DNA from 2 places in the Pseudoalteromonas sp. NH0006-46 genome. Region 1 is predicted to be linked to the other one. Evidence: predicted binding sites of a transcription regulator. Region 1 holds the regulator's gene; the other holds the start of a gene.

The links. Region 1 encodes FliA, which starts transcription of late flagellar genes. Its sites were predicted from a motif close to CTAAAGNTNNNNNNNNNNNNGCCGATA; they were not measured.
Region 2: AC27I2_RS19525 (DUF5610 domain-containing protein) is a predicted target of FliA. The motif match lies at 2,658-2,684, and genes of this name have one in related genera.

Annotation. Positions count from the first base shown of each region.
Region 1 covers NZ_BAAJML010000001.1:662,209-673,062, reverse strand. Annotated here, with positions in the region: gene AC27I2_RS03060 (chemotaxis protein CheA) at 1-2,233, opposite strand, end outside; gene AC27I2_RS03055 (protein phosphatase CheZ) at 2,249-3,016, opposite strand; gene cheY (chemotaxis response regulator CheY) at 3,035-3,418, opposite strand; gene AC27I2_RS03045 (RNA polymerase sigma factor FliA) at 3,458-4,168, opposite strand; gene AC27I2_RS03040 (MinD/ParA family ATP-binding protein) at 4,195-5,055, opposite strand; gene flhF (flagellar biosynthesis GTPase FlhF) at 5,048-6,523, opposite strand; gene flhA (flagellar biosynthesis protein FlhA) at 6,545-8,653, opposite strand; gene flhB (flagellar biosynthesis protein FlhB) at 8,727-9,857, opposite strand; gene fliR (flagellar biosynthetic protein FliR) at 9,867-10,646, opposite strand; gene AC27I2_RS03015 (flagellar biosynthetic protein FliQ) at 10,650-10,854, opposite strand, start outside.
Region 2 covers NZ_BAAJML010000018.1:13,648-24,501, reverse strand. Annotated here, with positions in the region: gene AC27I2_RS19535 (RNA recognition motif domain-containing protein) at 181-660, shown strand; gene murI (glutamate racemase) at 623-1,423, opposite strand; gene AC27I2_RS19525 (DUF5610 domain-containing protein) at 1,501-2,628, opposite strand; gene trmA (tRNA (uridine(54)-C5)-methyltransferase TrmA) at 2,791-3,888, shown strand; gene AC27I2_RS19515 (thiol:disulfide interchange protein DsbA/DsbL) at 3,949-4,587, opposite strand; gene AC27I2_RS19510 (thiol:disulfide interchange protein DsbA/DsbL) at 4,604-5,227, opposite strand; gene AC27I2_RS19505 (serine/threonine protein kinase) at 5,262-6,236, opposite strand; gene ccoG (cytochrome c oxidase accessory protein CcoG) at 6,314-7,744, opposite strand; gene AC27I2_RS19495 (hypothetical protein) at 8,034-8,393, shown strand; gene AC27I2_RS19490 (hypothetical protein) at 8,393-8,599, shown strand; gene AC27I2_RS19485 (UPF0149 family protein) at 8,640-9,227, opposite strand; gene AC27I2_RS19480 (type II secretion system protein N) at 9,250-10,008, opposite strand; gene gspM (type II secretion system protein GspM) at 10,012-10,485, opposite strand; gene gspL (type II secretion system protein GspL) at 10,482-10,854, opposite strand, start outside.

The DNA.
Region 1 (10,854 bases):
GAACATCTAAAATAAGTGCAATTCCACCATCTGACGTAATAGTTGCACCTGCCATACCAGGAGTGCCTTGAAGAAGTGCATCAAGAGGCTTTATCACAACTTCTTCTTGTCCTATTAAGGAGTCAACGACAAAACCAACCTGCTGAGTACCTATTTGAACAATAACAACATGGCCTTGAGCTTTGCGCTGAGTACGATCTGCTCCTTTAACTAACCAATGCTCAAGATAAAACAGCGGTATTGCTTTTTTACGTACAATGATCGTTAGTTGACCATCAACTACATTTGTTTTGGTTAAATCTAAGTGGAATATTTCACTAACACCAGCCAATGGTAGTGCAAATGTTTGTTCACCAACTACAACCATTAAGGTAGGTAATATGGCAAGTGTTAGCGGTACTTTAATTTCTAAAATTGTACCAACACCTAGCTCTGACTGAATACTCACTGAGCCATTGAGTTGAGTGATTTTAGTTTTTACAACATCCATACCCACACCACGCCCTGAAATATCAGAGATCTCTTCCTTAGTAGAAAATCCTGGTGCAAATATTAAATTGTACGCTTCGGTATCTGATAAACGGCTCGCTTGATCGTGATCTAAAACGCCTTTACTGATTGCAATTTTTTTGAGCTTCTCAGCATCCATACCCGCACCATCATCTTTGATAGTTAACAAGATATGGTCGCCTTCTTGCGAAGCTGAAAGCGTGACATTACCCGTTCTAGGTTTGCCAGCTGCTTCACGAGCTGCTGGCATCTCTATTCCGTGGTCAACTGAGTTTCTAACTAAGTGAACAAGTGGATCTGCAAGTGCCTCAACCAAGTTTTTATCTAAATCAGTTTCTTCACCAACAAGCTGTAAACTAATATCTTTATTTAAGCTTCGTGCTAAGTCACGAACAACTCGAGGGAAGCGGCCAAATACCTTTTTAATTGGCTGCATTCGCGTTTGCATTACTGCGCCTTGGATATCAGCCGTCACAACATCTAAGTTAGAAATGGCTTTACCCATTGCTTCACTTTCTGAGTTTGTTGCTAAACTTACCAACCTGTTACGAACAAGTACAAGCTCACCCACCATATTCATTATTTGGTCTAGGCGTTTTGTGTCAACTCGGACTGTTGTCTCGGCTTGAGGAGGAGCTGGTTTTTTCACAGCTGCAGGCGCTGGAGCAGGCGCTGCTTTTGCTGCTGGTTTTTCTGCAGGCTTTTGCACTGGTTTTGGCGCAGCAGCTTTTACGGGTTCAGGCTTTTTAACAGGCTCACTTACCTTAGCCGCGGGTTTTGCCGCTGGCTTAGACTCTGAAACTGCAGGACTCTCTATTGATTTAGGAGCGCCAGTACCATGAAGTTCATCTAGTAAAGCCTCAAATTCATCATCACTAATTTCATCATCGCTAGTATTACTTGCCGATGTATTTGTTGATGCCGTTGCAGTATTTTCTACTGGATTATTACTTGCTGGTTGCTCTTTTGCAGGCTCACTAGCGGCAACAGCGCCAAAGCTTCCAACGCCATGGAGTTCATCAAGTAGATTATCAAACTCATCATCTGTAATGTCTCCACTGACATCACTGCTACTTGGCGAACTTTCAGCTATTGGGCTTTGACCTTTCCCGTGTAGCTCGTCGAGTAGGTTTTCGAATTCATCTTCTGTTATTTCATCTATCTGAGTTTCTTCATCGCTTTGCGCAGCTGAACCGCCGCTAAATAACTCATCAAAGGCAAATGGGTCTTCTTCATCTGCTGATGAAGTTTCTTCTGCCGCAGGCGTTTCTAAAGCTTCATGTTGAGGCTCATCTACCGTGTCAAATGGAGATTCACCAGCAAGCTCTTCCTCTGTTGGAGGCAAGCCCAGTTTGTGAAGAACTTCAAGTAGTTCGGGATCGGCAGGCTCAGGTTTATCGCGGTTTTGAATGGTAGCAAACATCTCGTTAATAGTGTCGAGTGCCTGCAAAATCACATCCATTAACTCAGAGTTAACTGTTCGTACACCCTGTCTGAGTAAATCGAATACATTTTCTGCACCATGACATGCGTCAACTAACTCCGTCATGGCTAAAAACCCAGCACCACCTTTTACAGTGTGAAACCCTCTAAATATGGCATTGAGTAATTCGGTGTCTTCTGGATTGTTTTCCAGCTCAACTAACTGTTCAGATAAAAGCTCTAGGATTTCTCCTGCCTCTACAAGAAAGTCTTGTAAAATATCTTCATCGACTTCAAACATGCAGTTACTCTCCTCTTAGAAGCCCAAACTTGATAAAAGATCATCGACTTCATCTTGATCAGATACAACATCATTACGTGATTCTTTATCAATAATAGGGCCTTCTGGACCTGCTAAAGTTTGTTCGTCTAATGGTTCATTTGTTTTTTGTTGTTCTATTTTTTCGGCTTTACCGTCGTTTTGATCAGCAAAGGCAGTCAAAAGATGGATCAAGCTTTCTTCGACTTCTCTAACAAGCTCAATAACCCGGCGAATAACTTGCCCGGTTAAATCTTGATAGTCTTGCGCCATAAGTACATTTGTCATCAAACTTTGCAGCTCATCGGTTTTATGATGAGATTTGTTCATAAACTTATCAATGCTGTGGCATAACGATTTAAACTCTCCTAACTCAATCTCTCGATTCATTAGGCGATCCCATGTCGGTTTGATATGAGATATCTCATCCGCCAACTGCTGAGCAATTGGTAGGCTAGCCTCAACAGCATCCATTGTTTTATTTGCGGCATTTTCTGTCATTTCTATAACATAATTAAGCCGTTTTTTTGCATCTGGAATCGCATCGGTAGTTAAGTCAGTTAAGCGAGTGTCTAGCTCGAAGCTTTTTAAAGCTTCATGCAATTGACGGGTTAACTTTCCAACTTCAGCAAATATTTCAGATTGCTCCTTAGAAGCAGTATCTAAAATTAACTGATTGGCTTTGTCTTGCTCACCGTTTTCTAGATAAACAACGAGCTGACGAGCTTGTTCTAAAGTTATTTGAGGCGCAGCAAGTGCTGACATAAGCCTCTCCCCCTATCATTAGCCTAAACGTTCAAATACTTTTTCTAATTTAGTTTTGAGTGTTCCAGCAGTAAATGGCTTAACAATGTAACCATTAACACCTGCCTGTGCTGCCGCTATAATTTGTTCTTTTTTAGCTTCAGCCGTTACCATCAATACCGGAATGTGTTTAAGCTTATCATCCGCACGTATTGCTCTTAATAGGTCTATACCCTGCATTCCTGGCATATTCCAATCGGTAACAACAAAATCAAATACTTGATTTTGTAGCATTGGCAAAGCGGTTGACCCATCGTCTGCTTCTTGAACATTAGTGAAACCTAAGTCACGTAACAGATTTTTAATAATACGTCTCATTGTTGAAAAATCGTCAACAACCAGAATTTTCATGTTTTTATCCAAAACATCCCCCAGTGAGGTCTTAACCTTGTTTACTTACTACTAATTTATCCAGTCATTGATTTTAGCTTTGAGCTTAATCATCGCCTGACCATGTATTTGACTTACACGCGATTCGCTTACATCGAGTATATGCCCTATTTCTTTTAAATTCATTTCATCGTTATAGTACAAAGAAAGCACCATTGCATCTCGTTCTGGCAAAGATTTTACCGCACCTAACAAAGACTCATTAAACCGCTCATTTTTAACGTTATTAAACGGTTTGTCTAGCGCTAAATCTTGATCAACTGGACTGATGACATCCTCGTCGACACCAAGGTCTTCTATACCGAGTACTTTACTTGCATTTACATCGTTTAAGATATGATGGTACTCATTTAACGAAATTTCAAGTTTTTCAGCAACTTCTATATCTGTAGGCTCACGGCTTAAGCTTTTTTCTAAAAAAGCAATTGTTTCAGCCACCAAACGGCTTTTGCGATGCACTGAACGGGGTGCCCAATCGCCGCGTCGCATTTCGTCAAGCATTGCGCCACGAATACGAATCCCTGCAAAAGTTTCAAAGCTGGCGCCTTTGGTTGCATCAAAGCTCTTAGAAGCTTCAATCAGGCCAATCATGCCTGATTGTATTAAATCGTCCAGCTGAACGCTGGCAGGTAAACGCGCTATAAGGTGACATGCCACTTTTTTGACGAGTGATGCATGTTTTTCAACAATCACATTTAAATTTTGTGCTGATTGATATCCCATAACTTTATTCACCAATGTTGTCATAATTAGCCGTTTACTAGTTTCTCTATGAAAAACTCCAGATGACCCGATGGTTGGTTAGGTATTGGCCATTTAACTGCTTTTGTTGCTAGCGCTTGAAACGCCAGTGCCGCAGGCGAATTTGGAAAAAGTTCTACAATAACTTTTTGACGGCGTGTTGCCTTACGCATATTTTCGTCGTAGGGAACCGTTGCAACCAAGTCCATTGATACATCTAAAAAACGATCGGTTACTTTGGAAAGTTTAGCAAATAGCTCTTGCCCTTCACGCATGCTGCGGACCATATTTGCAACAATTTTAAATTTATATACACCATGCTCACGGCTCAATACTTTTATCAGCGCGTAGGCATCTGTTATTGATGTGGGCTCGTCGCATACAACAACCATGACATCTTGTGCTGCGCGGGAAAAACTCAGCACCATGTCAGAAATACCTGCTGCAGTATCTACAATTAAAATATCAAATTCTGTATTTAATTCGCTAAAAGCTCTGATAAGTCCCGCATGCTCTGAAGGCGACAATTCAACCATGCTTTGAGAACCCGACGTCGCGGGTACAATTTTAATACCTGCGGGGCCTTCAACTAGAATTTCATCAAGTTCGCATTCACCAGATAAAACATGTGATAAGTTACGTTCAACACGCAGCCCTAGCATAACGTCACAGTTTGCTAAGCCTAAATCGGCATCAAGAACCAATACTCTGTTACCTTGCTGGCCTAATGCAATTGCAGTATTAAGAGAAACATTTGTTTTTCCTACTCCACCTTTACCGCCAGTGACAGCGATAACTTTTACGCCGTTGTTATTGTTTTGACTCATTTTGCGCAGGCCACTTGCTTGATCTAATACTGTGTTAATCATACATCCCTACTGTGCTTGGCGCCACTGCTTGGTGCCTTGAATGTTGTGCTTTTGCTCTTTTTAAATAGAGTTGCTCAGCCTTTTTAACTAGTTTTTCAGCATTTGCAACTCGAATATCTTCTGGTACTCGTTGACCGTTAGTAAGATACCCTATTGGAAGGCGATTTTGAATCGCAATACTAATAATCTCACCTAAACTTAAAGATTCGTCTAATTTGGTGAATATACAACCACTTAACTGCACTTTCTTAAAGTGTCTAACGGTTTCTTGCAACACGTGTATTTGCGATGTTGCACTGAGCACTAAATAGCTACGAATATCAACGCGCTGGTTACGCATAAGAGTATTAAGCTGCTCAGTTAAACGTAAGTCGCGTTGGCTCATACCCGCAGTATCAATTAATACTAGTCGTTTATTTCGTAAATGATATAAAACTTCAGCTAATTCATTAGCATCTTTAACTTGCTTAACACCACAGCCTATAATTCGACCATACGTAGCAAGTTGCTCATAAGCACCAATTCTGTATGTGTCGGTTGTGATTAAAGCGACTTTGTCTGCACCGTACTTTTGTGCACCAAGTGCAGCTAATTTAGCAACTGTGGTTGTTTTACCAACCCCAGTTGGGCCAACCAAAGCGTATACACCGCCTTGACGTAAAATTTCGTTATTGGTTGTCTGCATCTGATCTTCAACCATTGTTAAAAGTGCTTTCCAACCTTGCTGACGAGACACATCGTCAGGAACAAAGCACGCCATTTGCTCTGCAACATCTTTATCTATACCCATACCAACTAAACGATCAATCATGCATGCACGAGTAGGGTCGCGTCTTGCCATGTCTTGTTGCATGAGCCCTGATACTTGATGCTCTAACAACTGACGAATGGCATTCATTTCGTCACGCATTGACGAAATTTGCTCACTTTCATTATGTTTAGTTTCTTGACGGTTTGTCACTGGGGTATCAAGGTCATCAAAATCACTTTCTAGGTCATCAAACCCAAGGCTGTCTGCTTGTGTTTGCGGACGAGCTGAAGCTTGGCGTTCATTGGTAAATATAGGTCGAGGACGCTGTTCTTGCACTGGCTCTTGGTAGTTGTCTGTAGTATCAATACCTGATTGCGAAAACATAGAAGCCAGTTCTGCAGAGCGAGGACGTGGAGCTTGACGCTCTAATAATGCTTGAAGACTATCAGCTACTTTCGCTTGTGGCTCTGGCTTAGCGCGAAGTGGCTCTGGTTTTACAAAATTATGCACTTGCTGTGACTTTGCAAAACTTTTTGCTGGCGCACTTTGCGGTTGCTCTTTTTTAGGGGCTGCTTTGTCATAATCAACTGCTGCTACAATTTCGACACCGTTAGCTAGCTTTTTATTTGACATAATAACCGCATCAACACCTAATTCGTCTTTAACTTCTTTAAGTACTGTGCGCATATCTTTAGCAAAAAAACGTTTTATTTTCATGATTCAACCCCTTTAAAAATCTTATTGTTGGCCTACAGAGCTGACTATCTTGATCTGTCTTTCATCTGGTACCTCTTGATAAGACATCACCCTTAAACCCGGGATGGTGTACTTAACAAAACGAGATAACACAGTGCGTAACATTCCCGACGTTAGCAATATTGAAGGTTCACCGGACATTTCTTGGTTTTGATGCGCTTCGTTTAGTGACACTTGAAGTCGCTCTGCAAGTCCTGGTTCTATACCGGCACCTTCGTCGCCTGCATTTTGCAGTGACTGATGCAACATCTGTTCCAACTCAGGCGCCAAGGTTATGACAGGGATTTCTGACGACATACCTACAGCATCTTGAACTATTAATCGGCGTAATGAAATACGCACTGCAGCCGTTAATACATCGGGGTCTTGACTACGCGGGCCATACTCAACAAGCGTTTGTACAATTGAACGCATGTCGCGAATTGCAACCCCTTCATTAAGTAAGTTTTGTAGTACTTTTACAATCACAGTTAACGGTAATACGTCAGGAACTAAACCTTCAACTAAGCGAGGGTGACTTTTACCTAACATGTCTAATAAGTTCTGTACTTCCTCGTGGCCTAACAGCAGTGCTGCACTGTTTGTGAGTAACTGGCTAATATGTGTAGCCACAACTGTGGCTGAATCTACCACGGTATAACCTAGCGATTGTGCTTCGTCTTTTTGATCTGGTTTTATCCATACCGCATCAAGTCCAAAAGCAGGGTCTTTAGTTTCAATCCCTTTAATTGGCCCAAATACTTGACCAGGGTTTATTGCCAGTTCATCACCATGCTTAAGTTCACCTTCACCTGTAGATACCCCCATAAGCGTAATTCTGTATGCATTAGGGTCAAGCTCTAAGTTATCGCGAATATGTACGGGTGGAACTAAAAAACCCAGCTCTTGAGAAAGCTTTTTACGTACTCCCTTAATACGATTTAGTAGTTCTCCGCCTTGAGATTGGTCAACCAAAGGAATTAACCTGTAGCCTACCTCTAATCCAATTACATCTACTTGCTGAACATCATCCCAACCCAGTTCTTTTTGTTCTTGTTTATTAGCAACGCCCGTACCAGCAGCTCCATTTGCAGCAGCTTCAGCCTCTGCTGCAGCCACTTTTAGTTTACTTTGTTGAGTGTAGTAAGCTAAATAACCTAATAATGCGCCTAGGCTTAAAAATGCTAAATGAGGCATGCCCGGTACTAAGCCCATGGTAATTAAGATACCAGAAGCTATAAATAATGACTTCTCGTTGCCAAGTTGTTTCTTAAACTGGTCGCCCATATTGAGTGACTCGTTTTGACGTGTTACTACAATCGCTGTACCAATCGATAGTAACAGTGAGGGAAGCTGAGCCACTAGGCCATCACCAATCGTAAGCAGTGTGTAAACTTCCATAGCTTGGCCAAAACTTAAATCGTGCTGGATCATGCCAACAAATAAACCACCAACAATGTTGATAATTAAAATGACAATACCAGCAATAGCATCACCTTTTACAAACTTACTTGCACCATCCATTGAACCATAGAAGTCAGCTTCGCGAGTAACCTCTTCGCGGCGATCACGCGCTTGCTCTGCACTAATGAATCCTGCGTTTAAATCGGCGTCAATTGCCATTTGTTTACCTGGCATTGCATCAAGTGTAAAACGTGCTGATACTTCAGAAATACGCCCTGCACCTTTGGTAATTACAACAAAGTTAATAATGATAAGAATTAAAAATACCACTAGGCCAACAGCATAGTTACCGCCAATAACAACAGACCCAAAGGCTTCTATCACTTTCCCCGCGGCATCTCCACCATTATGTCCTTCAAGTAGTACAACACGTGTACTTGCTACGTTAAGTGCTAAACGCATAATTGTGGCGATAAGTAATACGGCCGGAAACATACCAAACTCAACCGGTTTCATGGTGTAAACCGTTACGAGTAGTACCACCAACGCCAAAGCAATATTGAATGAAAAAAGGATATCAAGTAAAAATGGCGGTAACGGTAAAATGACCATTCCCAAAGCTGCAAGCACAAGCAAAGGTGTACCTACGCCTTTTGCATATTCTTTTTTGTCTGCGTTAAGTTGTTGTAATACCGCTTTAAAACTCATAATTCTACAATTTCAAAAAATTGACACTACGTAGAATTAGCAATAACTATTCCAAGTTAATAAAGGAGTAATATTAATACCTGTAAGCATCTGGGATGGGGAGCTTTTTATTAAGCTTTGTCGGGCGTTTTCCGCGACCTTTATTGAAGCGTTTTAACTGAAAAACATAAGCTAACACCTGTGCAACGGCAGTGAAGAGTTGATCAGGAATTTGTTCACCCACTTCTGCGGTATGATAAAGCGCTCTCGTAAGCATGGGCGACTCAACAATCGGTACATCGTTACCATTTGCCACCTTTCGTATTTGCATAGCAAGTTCATCTACGCCTTTTGCAAGCACTATAGGAGCACCTGCTCGCTCGGTGTCGTATTTAAGCGCGACAGAATAATGCGTTGGGTTAGTAACCACAACATCGGCATCAGGCACGTCTTGCATCATTCTTTTTTGAGACATTTGCCTTTGAGTTTGCCTAATACGCGCTTTTATTTGAGGATCACCTTCAGAGTTTTTGTACTCGTCTTTTACCTCTTGCAGTGTCATTTTTAACTGCTTATGGTGAGTATGACTTTGATACGGCGCATCAATTGCCGCAATAATTACCAATGTGCATGATAATGCCAAAAACATCCACGAAAGTATTTCGAGCGCATGAATAATATTGTTAGGCGCAGACTCAATGCTTAAGTGTAAAATTTCGTCGAAAAAAGTATTAATTAGAAAAAAAGCAAAGCTTGCAACGACTAAGAATTTTAAAATAGCTTTAGTGAGCTCTACCGCTGCTTGCGGACCAAACATACGTTTAAAGCCTTTAAACGGAGACATTTTGCTTGCTTTGGGAGCGGCTGCTTGCCAACTAAAATTAAAGCCACCCAATAAAGTGTTGCCTATAATGCCTGCAAACAAAATAATGAATACAAACATAGCCATAGGAAAAATAAGCGCATCAGCCACACTAGACCAAACCGCAAACATTTTAGTAGTGTCGTAGGTTTCATTTCGATTAAGGCTAAGCATTCTGCCCATAATATTGTATAAACCCTTACCAATTTCAGGGCCGTACATTAACAGTGAAATAGCTGAAAAAATAAGTACAAACATAGTACCTAGTTCTTTAGAACGAGCAACCTGCCCTTTCTTTTTAGACTCTTCTATTTTTTTCCCTGTGGGTTCTTCTGTTTTTTCTTGACCTGAATCTTCAGCCATAACGCACTCCTAAGGCGAGCAACCAACTAAGGTACACATTAGTTCGATCATTTTAAGCCACTGAAATTCAAACTGCAGAATAAAGTTGCCTAATGTTGCCCAAATAATGACAAGCCCTGCTACAAGCGTGAATGGAAAACCAATCGCAAAAATATTTAGCTGCGGCGCCGCACGTGTCATAATGCCAAATGAAATATTAATAACCAGCATTGCTGTCAATGGGGCAAGTGAGAGCACTAAAGCTGTTGTAAACATCCAGCCGCCCCAAGTTACAATATCCCAATAGTGGTCTACCGACCACCAATTACCATCAATTGGCAGCACTTCAAAACTATGCACAACCATTTGTATCATCATTAAATGGCCATTAAATACAAAAAATAATAGTGTTGCTAAAATAAGAAAAAACTGGCCAACCGCCGGAACGCTAGCACCATTAGAGGGATCAATAACAGAAGCAAAACCCAAACCGGTTTGCATAGCAAGTATTTGACCTGCCAATACAAAGGTATTGAGGAGTAAGGTAGATGCAAAGCCAATCGCGATTCCAATAAGCATTTGCTGTATCACTACTAAAATCATTTCGAACGAAAACAGGTTAGTAAATGTAGCAGGAGGAAGCACTGGAACAACCAACAGAGTCACGACGACTGATAAACCCAGCTTTATACGTGTTGGCACATTTTTAGCGCCAAGACCCGCCATTATCATAATCATGGAGCTAATTCTTACCAAAGGGAGTAAAAAATCGCTCAACCATTGAATGACAACTGAAAACGGGTACTCCACTTGTTAACCTGCAATTTCGGGGATAAGCAGCACTAACCGAGTAAAAAAATCCATTAGCTCCTGAGTGAACCAGTGGCCACCAACAATTAACGCGCTAATAGTGATCAATAAGCGAGGCAAAAAACTCAACGTTTGCTCATTGATAGACGTAGCCGCTTGAAACACCGCAACCACTAGGCCAATAATTAAACCTGGAACAACAATAGCT
Region 2 (10,854 bases), on a different contig from region 1:
TCGAACAAAATTAGAACAAAAGTACAAAAAAACATGTTAAAACACGCTTAAATTGATGTTTTTTTACACTGCTATTTATAATTTCATATAAATATCATTGCTAAGTTCGTTTAAGACGTTAAGATAGCAAGTTCACAATGTTAAATTAATGTTTATTTCCTGTTTATTGGTAGATCTAAAATGAAATTACCCGATCAAAAATCTTTTGTCTTTTCTGTTGTTATTGCTGTAGTTGGTTTTGTTATTGTTAAGTTCGCACTCGGAAGCTTAGAACTTGACCCTTCAATTGTATTTGCTGTTGGCCTGTTAGTAGGTGGGCTAATTATTGCTGCTATGTCGTCTGACGTTTTAGAAGAGGCCGAAGTGAAGACTAAAACACTTTACGTTGGTAACCTTCCTTACCGTGCAAACGAAGGTGTTGTTCGTGCTTTGTTTGAAGAGCAAGGTAAAGTATTCAACGTTCGTCTATTAAAGGATAAAAATACAGGCAAACGTCGTGGCTTTGGTTTTGTTGAAATGGCGCAAGCTGACGCAGACAATGCTATTGCTAACTTGAACGATAGTGAGTTTCAACAACGAACTTTAAAAGTACGTGAAGCAAAACAAAAACAAGAAGATGATGCTAACGCCCTTCGAACTCAGGCGGATCAATCAGCGTAACTAGCTTAACCGCCAGTTTATCACTGAACACATTAGCCGTTGCATAGTATTGCAGCGGCTTTTTTATATCTGATATATTTTGTGCTAATAAACCTAATTCGTCTAATAAATAACTGACCCTACTTGCTATTGCTACGCCGGAGTCCACCAGCTGAATACTATTTTCAAAGTATTCACTAATTTGTTTTGCAAGTATGGGAAAGTGTGTACATCCTAATATAAGTACGTCTACTTGCTTTTCAATATTCAAATCTTCAAGCACGGCATGCAATTTAATTGTATCTAAGCAGTCATTGAAAAAAAGCTGTTCCGCAAGGTTTACCAACTCAACACTACTATATAAGTTAACGATTACATTACTGGCATGCTGTGCTATTAGTGTTTTTGTATACGAGCTCGCTATTGTGGCTGGTGTTGCCAGTAAAGCAATGTGGTTTGAATGAGTTAATTCTGCTGCGGGTTTTATCGCTGGTACAACACCAACAATGGGTATATCTGTAATTTTGCGTACGGCACTTAATGCAGACGTAGATGCCGTGTTGCACGCTATAACAATTAAATCGACGTTTAGCTTGTTTAACTTAATAAAATGAATAAGCGAACACAAACGATTAATGATTGTTTGTTGTGTCTGAGCCCCATAAGGTAAGAAAGCATTATCCATGAAATAGCTATATTGAGCATTCGGGATACGTTGCTTTATATGTTCAAGTACTGTTGTGCCACCAATCCCCGAATCAAAAACCATTATATGCGCTGACAAACGACCGTTCCTATAATTAGATTAGAACGGCAGTTTGCCATGTGATTTTTGCAAAAGAAAGTAGTTTAAGGTTAAGGCTAAACCTCGTCAGCTGTTTGCTTTGCCGCGCTATTTAACTTATTAAGGTTTTCAAACATAGCTTTTGTATAATCAACAAGCTTATCGATCTCACTTTGGTCCTCATTGAGCCATTGCATGATGCCTGATAACTGATTTTGAATATCTAACTCGGAGGCTTTAGAAAATGCCTCTCGTAGATCATCATTAAAAGGCGCTATTTTATCTGCAATTACTTTTTCTGGGGCCGGTTTATTTTCTTCATAACCTTTTATTGCAGCAACCGTTTTGGTTTGTCGTAAGTCCATTGAAAATGCAACTAGTTGCTCATTGCCTAAACTAAGCTCTTGCGCTTCTTCAAATGCCCGATCTAAATCACCGCTAAAAAAAGTTTTACTTACGTTTTGTAGGTTTTCCATCAACTCATTAATTGCTTCTTGCTCTTTATCATTAAGGTCGCCGTTAACTGACATTGAAAAATAAAGCTCCCTCGATTGTGATGATTCACTTACGAATGCCTCTCCTTTCTCACCACGTTGATAACTGCTAGCAGACTGAGATTTAAACGCATCGGCAAAACTAATTGTTACTTCATCGCCTTCTGCGGTTGTAAAGCTGTACTGAGCATTATTACTTAAACTGGCATACTGTGCTTGTGTTACCCCCACACTGGCGGGCATTGGGTTGAACAAATTATCTTCAAACTCATCAAGGCCATTGAAAATTCCTTCTTTTGATTTATTGATCCCCTCTTGGGTTTCATCGTTTAGCACGCCAGACTCTTTGAGCTCATCAACAGCGTCATCAATACCTATTTGAACCCCCTTACGGGCATCACTTAACATACCTTTTAATTTATCGTCATCGGCACCATCAGCTTTTGCTTTATTAACGGCGCCAGTGACAAAGTCGAGTACATTTTTAACAATTTCTTCAAAATCAAAAAGGGGTTTTTCTGCCTTTTTTTCTTGAACAGGTAAACCAAGCTGCTCTGCCATTTTATCGCCTAAGACTTTAGCAGCCAACTCTTTGCCTCGTTGCTGATAACTGTCTTGCGGAGACGTGATGGTAGGTTGTTGTACATCAGCTTTGTTATTGAATTTGTTTATATTCTGGCTTGGTATAAACCCATAGTTGCCTATTTTCATGATTCGTCTCCTGAGCGTGCGTACTTTATTATCGGCCAGAGCATAAAAAACTAAAGTAAACCGCGTAAAAAAACATCATTTATTCTTGCCAAAACTAGACAAATGCGAACCGCTCCCTACAATAGCGCCGATAAACAGATCTTAGATAAGGCAATAACGCGAATGGCAGTTATTAAAATAGATACCACACAGTACCAAGCGCAGTTAAGTGAAAAAGAACAGCGTATAACTTCACAGTTTCAACGTTTTGGTGTGGAGCAGCTAGAAGTGTTTAGCTCGGAGCCAATTAACTACCGCCAACGTGCCGAGTTTAGAGTATGGCATGATGGAGACGATCTGTTTCATATAATGTTCGATCAGCAAACTAAAGAAAAAATACGCGTGGATACGTTTGACCCTGCAGCACCGCTTGTTGGTGAAATAATGCAAGTAATGATTGAAAACCTTAAGCCATGTGAGGTTTTACGCCGAAAGCTTTTTCAAATAGATTACCTGTCTACACTCAGCGGTGAAATTTTAGTGAGCTTGCTTTACCACAAGCCGCTTGATGATGAATGGCTACGTGAAATTAAAGCGCTTAAGGCAAAGCTGAGTGAAAAATATAAGATAGACTTTATTGGCCGAGCACGTAAGCAAAAAGAAATGCTAGGTGATGACTTTGTAACAGAGCGATTAACTGTAAATGGCCAAGAACTCGTTTACCAACAAGTAGAGAATAGCTTTACGCAACCTAATGCGAAAGTAAATATAAGCATGCTTGAGTGGGCACAAGGTTTATGTAAACCACTTAAAAATGATTTACTAGAGCTTTACTGCGGTAATGGTAACTTTTCTATTGCACTAGCTGGCTCTTTTAAAAAAGTACTAGCAACTGAGATATCTAAGTCATCTGTTTACTCTGCTCAATACAATATCGAGAAGAACAATGTAGATAATCTCGATATTATACGTATGTCGAGCGAAGAGTTTACTCAAGCGATGAATGGAGAACGTACTTTTTCTCGTCTAGATGGCATTGATTTAAAAAGTTACAATTGCCAAACCATCTTAGTCGACCCGCCACGCGCTGGTATGGATGAATTGACCTGTGATTTAGTGGCTAACTACGAAAATATTATTTACATATCGTGCAACCCTGACACACTGGAACGCGATCTAGATCATTTAACGCGTACTCATAACGTCAAGCGCTTTGCGATATTTGATCAGTTCCCTTATACACATCATATAGAATCAGGTGTGTATTTGCAGAAAAAATAACGGTGAGTAAAAACTTATAGGCACAAAAAAGCTCCTATAAAGGAGCTTTTTTGTATTCTTTTACTTACTTGCCAAGTAATTAATTAACTTGCTGATATCTTCAGGTGCCGTAACACCTGATTCACGGCCTAAGTTTAATTTATACTTACCGTTTACAATAAATGTTGGAACACCACGAAGGGCGCCTTTTTCTTTAAAGTACTCTTGGTCGCGTTTCATCTTAGAGCTTAATGTACGAACCGAAAAGCTTTTAAATAACTTATCAAATTTATCGCCATCAACACCTTGCGCAACGAACACATCTTTCACGTCAGCTAATTCGTTAAATTTAGCGCGTTTTGTGTGAATATGATTAAAAATAGCTGCAATAATTTTTTCTTTTTGCGGAAGTACTTCTGCAGTGGCTAATGCTTGGCTCATCATTTGTTGGTTTTCTGGGTTACGAACACCCACAAAGTCAACGTGACTCTTTTTAAACTTAACATTTTTATCAAGTTTAGGCTTAAATTCGCTGATCAATGACTCGTAGTTATTACACGCCGGGCAGTAAAAAGAGAAAAACTCTTTTACTTCTGGCTTTTTAGTAGCGCGTTCAGAAATAACATCGTAATGAACGCCTTCTTCATAGGTCGCCGCAAAGCTCGTTGCTGCCAGTGGTAATACTAATGCAAGTAACCCTGCTTTAAGTAGTTTAATCATACTTATACTCCAAAATTTATAATGCTAATAAAAACGCAATTAACTCATCAAGTTCTTGTTGGTTTTTTATGGTGTTAATGTTGATTTTGTATTTATCGTTAACGATAAAAGTAGGTACGCCAGTTAATGCACCTAATTTTGAATATTTATTTTGTTTGTCTTGCATTGCTTGTTCTGCGGCAATAATTGGCATGCTTGCAATAGCTTGGTCAAAAGTGTCGCTATCTATCCCGTTAACTTCCAACAGCTTTTTAAGATCTTTAACTTCTGTTAAAGGCACACCTTGAATATGAATGCTTCTAAAAATTTGGTCAGCTATATTTTGTGCTTGGCCTTGTTGTTTGGCAATTAAGTAAGCAAAGCTTAAGTTACTTTGTGCTTGTGGAGATACACCACCTAAAAAGTTAACGTGGCTTTTAACAAACTCAGTACCTTCCGGCAGTTTTTTTTCAATTGCTTTAGCCACTGGTTCAAATTTAAAACAGTGCGGACAATAAAATGAAAAGAACTCTGTTACTTGGGGTGTTGTGCTTTTTTCAGTTTTAATAATAGTGTATTGGTTATTAGCCTCAAACTGTGCAGCAAAGGCTGCAAATGGTAAACATAAAAGAAGTAGGCTCAGTTTTAATTTTTTAAGCATTAGTATCTCGTTGTACTCGTCATTAAATAATAATTTACGGCAATAATTTTAACGGCGGTTCTTGCAGAGCTGCAAGTTGTTCTTTAAGCGCTAAAATTTGTTGCTCCCAGTATTTGTCATCAGCAAACCATGAAAAGTTCCGCACGAAAGCAGGATCGCTCCACCTTTTTGCCACCCATCCCATATAATGAATAATACGCATTGCTCGCAGCGGTTCAATTAATTTGAGTTGAGCGTGGTCAAAATCACAGAATTCTTCATACGCCCCGACTAAGGTGTCTAACTGTAACAGTTGCGTTGGCCTGTCGCCACTTAGCATCATCCATAAATCTTGAATCGCAGGTCCCTGGCGACTATCGTCTAAATCCACGAACATTAACGCATCGCCGGCCCATAATATATTGCCTGCGTGGCAATCTCCATGTAAGCGAATATTATTTGTATCTTGATACTGCTTTTGTGTCTGCTCAATTACCAAATCTAAAATAGTATAAAAAGCAGTGCTTAATCCCATTGGCACTAAGTTACTTTTTTGAAGATGAACTTTAGCTGTATGTAAATACTCACCACAGCTTATTGTTGGTCTGTAAGTAAATGGTTTTGTTTTAGCTACTTGGTGCATTCGACCAATCAAACGTCCCATAACATCAAGCTGATCTAAATTATCTACTTCAAATAATCGCCCACCCACACTTGGAAAAACCACAAACATATAACCCTGGTGTTCAAACAAGCTTTGTCCGTTATGTAAAACAGGGGCTACAACGGGTACTTCCGCGTCAGCCAATTCAAAAGCAAAGTCATGTTCTTCTTGAATTTGTGCTTTACTCCAGCGCTCGGGACGATAAAACTTTACGACGTAACGAAGACCGTCTTCGGCCTTGAATTGATAAACTCTATTTTCATAACTGTTAAGCGCTAATAGCCCAGACTCAGGATAAATGCCTATGGTTTCTATCGCATCGAGTATTAAATCTGGGGTTAAATCTATAAAGCTAAATTTGCTCATACTCTTCTTATATAAATTAAAAGCGGGCTAAACCCGCTTTTGTTATTGGCTATATGCACCGAATTAGAAAGTGCGACTTATCGCGCTCTAAAAAAATTACTCGATTGCGATATCGTTTCATCCGGTTCGTTAACTGGTGACAGCACAAAATTAAACTCTGTTATAGGCAATTTTAAATCATATGGATCCATAACGAGTGACAAAGGTTCATTGTGAGATTGCCCTGCTTGAACCGTGAATACCTGCTTACCTATGTATTTAAAGTTTTCTAGCCCTATAACTTTAATATTAAAGGTTTGCTCATACTGCGCCTTATTGATTACCTTTAAGGTATATGTGTTTTCAACCAAGCCATTAAAGTCGACACGATATAGCTGATTTCGGTCACGGATAATATCAAAGTCCATAGGTTTACGCAGTGCAATATTTGTAACAAGTGCGCCAGTAAGCAGCACCAATATGACCGTATAACCAATAATTTTAGCTCGTAAAGGGTTGGTTTTATTTTCTGGCGTTTCAAGGTTACGTTCTGTGGTATATGAAATTAAACCGCGCGGATACTCCATTTTGTCCATTACGCCGTCACACGCATCAATACACGCACCACAATTAATGCACTCAGCTTGTAAGCCATTTCTTATATCAATACCTGTAGGACACACTTGTACACATAAGTTACAGTCAATACAGTCGCCAATTTCTAAATCTTCATGGGCGACCTTGCGTGAGCGAGGACCACGGCTTTCACCTCGGCTTTCATCATAGGTTACTGTGTAGGTATCTTTGTCAAACATTGCCGACTGAAAACGCGAGTAAGGGCAAATATGCAAACACATAATTTCGCGCATCCAGCCGGCGTTACCATAAGTGCACACAGCAAACACTAAAATACTTACTAGTGCATAACCGCCAACATTAAAGGTTATAAAATCAGGGAGTAGCTCTCTTATCGGTGTAAAGTAACCAACAAACGAAATAGAGGTATACAAAGAAAACAACACCCAGCTAGAATGCTTAGCCGTTTTTCGCCAGAACTTGTCAAAGTCCATAGGCCGTTGATCGAGCTTTTTACGTTGATTTGCTGTGCCTTCAAGTTTTTCTTCAAACCAGATAAAAATGAAGGTCCATACCGTTTGAGGACAAGTATATCCGCACCAGACTCGTCCATAAAATGTAGTTACCAAAAACAGCGCAAAAGCCGCCAGCATGAATATAAACGCCAGTATGGTGAAGTCTTGAGGCCATAAAGTTAGACCAAAAATATTGTATTTTTGTGCTATTAAATCAAATAGCACGGCTTGCTGGCCGTTAAAGTTTATCCATGGCAAAACCATAAATGCGAGCATGCCTAAAAAACCAATACGTTGTCTTAATAATTGGTGAAGACCTTTTACAGCTCTCACATAAATGCGGTTACGGGGGTTAAATCTATCATCTTGACGGCTTAAATCCGGCTTTTGAATTTTTACCTCAACAGGAATGTTTTTTACTTTAATCTGTTTGTCCATCGAAGTTCCTCAACACCGCTTGGAAAATAAAAGCTGAGCACTAATCAAATGCTCTATACTCATAGTGTAGCAAGTAACTTGCTAAGTAAGACTTGTTTAGTGAATCATAAATTAAATACTTTCAGATATTTCAGAAATATCTAACTTCTGGTAGTTATTATACCAATATTGGCTAAAATTACTGGTATTGATTGCTACTAATTTATTCATCTCAGTTACTTGCTTTTAAAGGGCAGTTTATTACACTGCTTGATTATTCAACCCTATTTAGATCAAGGTTTACGTATCCATGAAGAAGTTTATTATATTGATCATTGTGATCCTTGCGTTTTTTACCATTGATCATCCACTTATAAAAGAACCACGCGAGAAGCTATTAGGGGAAGGTGTTGGTTTTTTAAGTAATGCAAGTAAAGTAAATAGAAGCCCAGCTGCTAATTTAGCAAAAAACAGAATTAGTAATGAGCTCACACTCTCAGGCTCTGAAAAAGAGTATGTAGAAAAAACGTTTACCACTGATGACGCGGTTCAGCTATTTAATTTACGCTACTGTCGCGAACGTGACTTAAATCTTTACTTCTACGCTGACCGCTTAAATACAGTGTGTAAAATAGTGTCTGAATCACTCGAACAAAAGCGGGCTAAATAATGGACTTTTCTAACTTAAACAAAAAAACCAGTGATTCGTTTCACAAGCAACGTAATATGCTGAAACAGTTAGCGCAAGGTAAAACACTAAAATGCGAAAAGTGTAATTCGGTGCTCACACTCGATTTAGCCACCAGCGAAGTGGGTAAAGGTGCAGTAAAGTGCAAGCAAGGCTGCACAGATATTATTTTAGAACTTGGCGCTTAACTAATAACTAAAGCGCCAATATTAAAACGTTTAACGCTAACTACTCGTCCCAGCCTTCATCGTTATACAAACCACTATTAAGTGCTACTATTTCTACAAGCTCTGCAAAACCAAGTGCAAAATCTCCCATAAGGTCATATTGTTGCTCACACAACTGCATTGTGCTCATTGAATTTTGCGATGCGATTTGCGCGATAAGCTGTGGATCTAATGCAAAAAAGCTGAGGGTTGCTTGTGCAGTTTCTAAGGCCTCTTTGTACTGTGCATCTAACTGCGGTGATGTTAACAGCTTTTGCGTGTAAGCATTACTTGCTGTTAAAAAGCCTTGGCTCCACTGCGAGCAAAATGCATTGTCGTACTGTGATGGCAGTTTATACCCTACTTCAAACACTTGTTCACTTATTTGATGGTAAAGCGCCATAAATAAAAACAGTGTTTCTTCATCTAATTTGTCTGCAGAATTATTGAGTATCACATCAACCCATTCGTGTACATCAAGAGGGTCGGGTGAACATATAACACCAAACAAATAACCTTGGCTTTGTGCAAGGGTCATGGCGTGAGGTTGTGTATTTAAAAATGTGCTGAGCTGCTTAGCATGCAGCTCAGTAAATTGCGGTAGTTGCATTAAAACTCTTTATATCAAAACATTAAAAATTGAGCGGGTAACGACCTTGGCTATCTGGTCGGCCTAAAAACTTAACCGCATCGTGAACATCTTTTGGTAAGCTAGCATCTGGTTTTACATACCCTGCCACGCTAAAGTCAAAGTTAGCTTTGAGAGTGGCATCGGCTTCAAGTCCAAGGGTGTTATCAGGGTCGATTAATATTGCCACATCACCCGACTTACAACTTAAATTGCCGGCCAGAGACCCTATATTAAACCAACCATTTAAACCTTGCACATCGATATTAGGACTCGCTATTTCACCCTTTAATGACTCACAGTAAGGAGCACCTGAGGTGTATTCATCAAGTTCCAGTATTACACGCCCTTTTGCCGTAACAGGCAAAGGTAACTGAACTCGTTGCATTGCTCGCTCTACCGTTGAGCGTACTAGACCATTCGTTACTTTTACGGTGCGATTAAACAATCCATAGCTGACATGTGCATACCCCGATATATCAGTACGTTCGCGAGCATTTCCAAACTTTATATTAGTATTTAAATTGCCAGTAAATAATGCCCAGCCAGCAATATCCCAGCGCACATTATTTAACTGTTCGCCATCAAAACGAACTTGCATTAATTGGCCTTGCCATACAGTGCCAACAGCAGGCCCTACTTCCAACTGCTTAGGAAGATAAGGTTTTGCTAAATCAAGCGCGATAGCAGCAGGTAATTTAATGATACAAAACACAATAAAACTAATTAAAAAAACAGCCGATAATGTAATTATTCTTTTCATTTATTAATTCTCTAATACCAAACGGCTTACTCGCACATAACCCGATTTATCGTCGCGGCTTAAATCTAAATTTTCGATTTTTAAACCATGTTGATTCACTAATTCATCGAGCCACTCTACTAATTTATTAAACTCTACTGAGTCGAGCGTTAATCGCAGTGAACCATCACTAGGCTGCATTTTACTGATGTTGATTTGATAACGGCTACGGGTAGAATTAACCACTTGACTTAAATTTTGATTACTTACAACACGCGTATTACCCGCTGCTTTTAGCTTTACTATGCTTTCGTCAACCCATACAAGTAAAGCCTGTTGCTTAATTTGCGATTGCTCTGCTTTTGTTATGGCATTATTTAATGGCCTAAATATCCCCATCACAAGAACAAAAATAACAAAGATACCACCTGCAACCATAATAAGTTGCTGCTCTTGTTCTTTTAAAGAACGCCAGTATTTTATCGCTTGTGTTTTCATGCAGCACCTCGCAGTTTAATTTCACCGACCACAAAATCACCGTCGTTATTTAAAGAGCCTTGCTCTACTGTTAAGCCTTGCTGTTCGAGTATGGTTTTTACTTTACCAAAGGTTTGAAAATCTTTAGCTCGTGCGCGAATACGTAACTCATTTCTGCGTTTATCGTAACGTAAGGTCTCTGGTGTGAACTCATTCACCTGCGAAAATACATCAACTAAATTAGTAGTAAGCTCTAAAAAGCCAGATTCATCAGGGCCTTCTATCCTGTCTAACGCGCCTTTAATCTGATTTTTTATCAAATTAGGATGCACTTTAGAACTGGGGAATGCTGCTTGGTATCGCTCAATCACTTGGTTTTTTGCTATATCG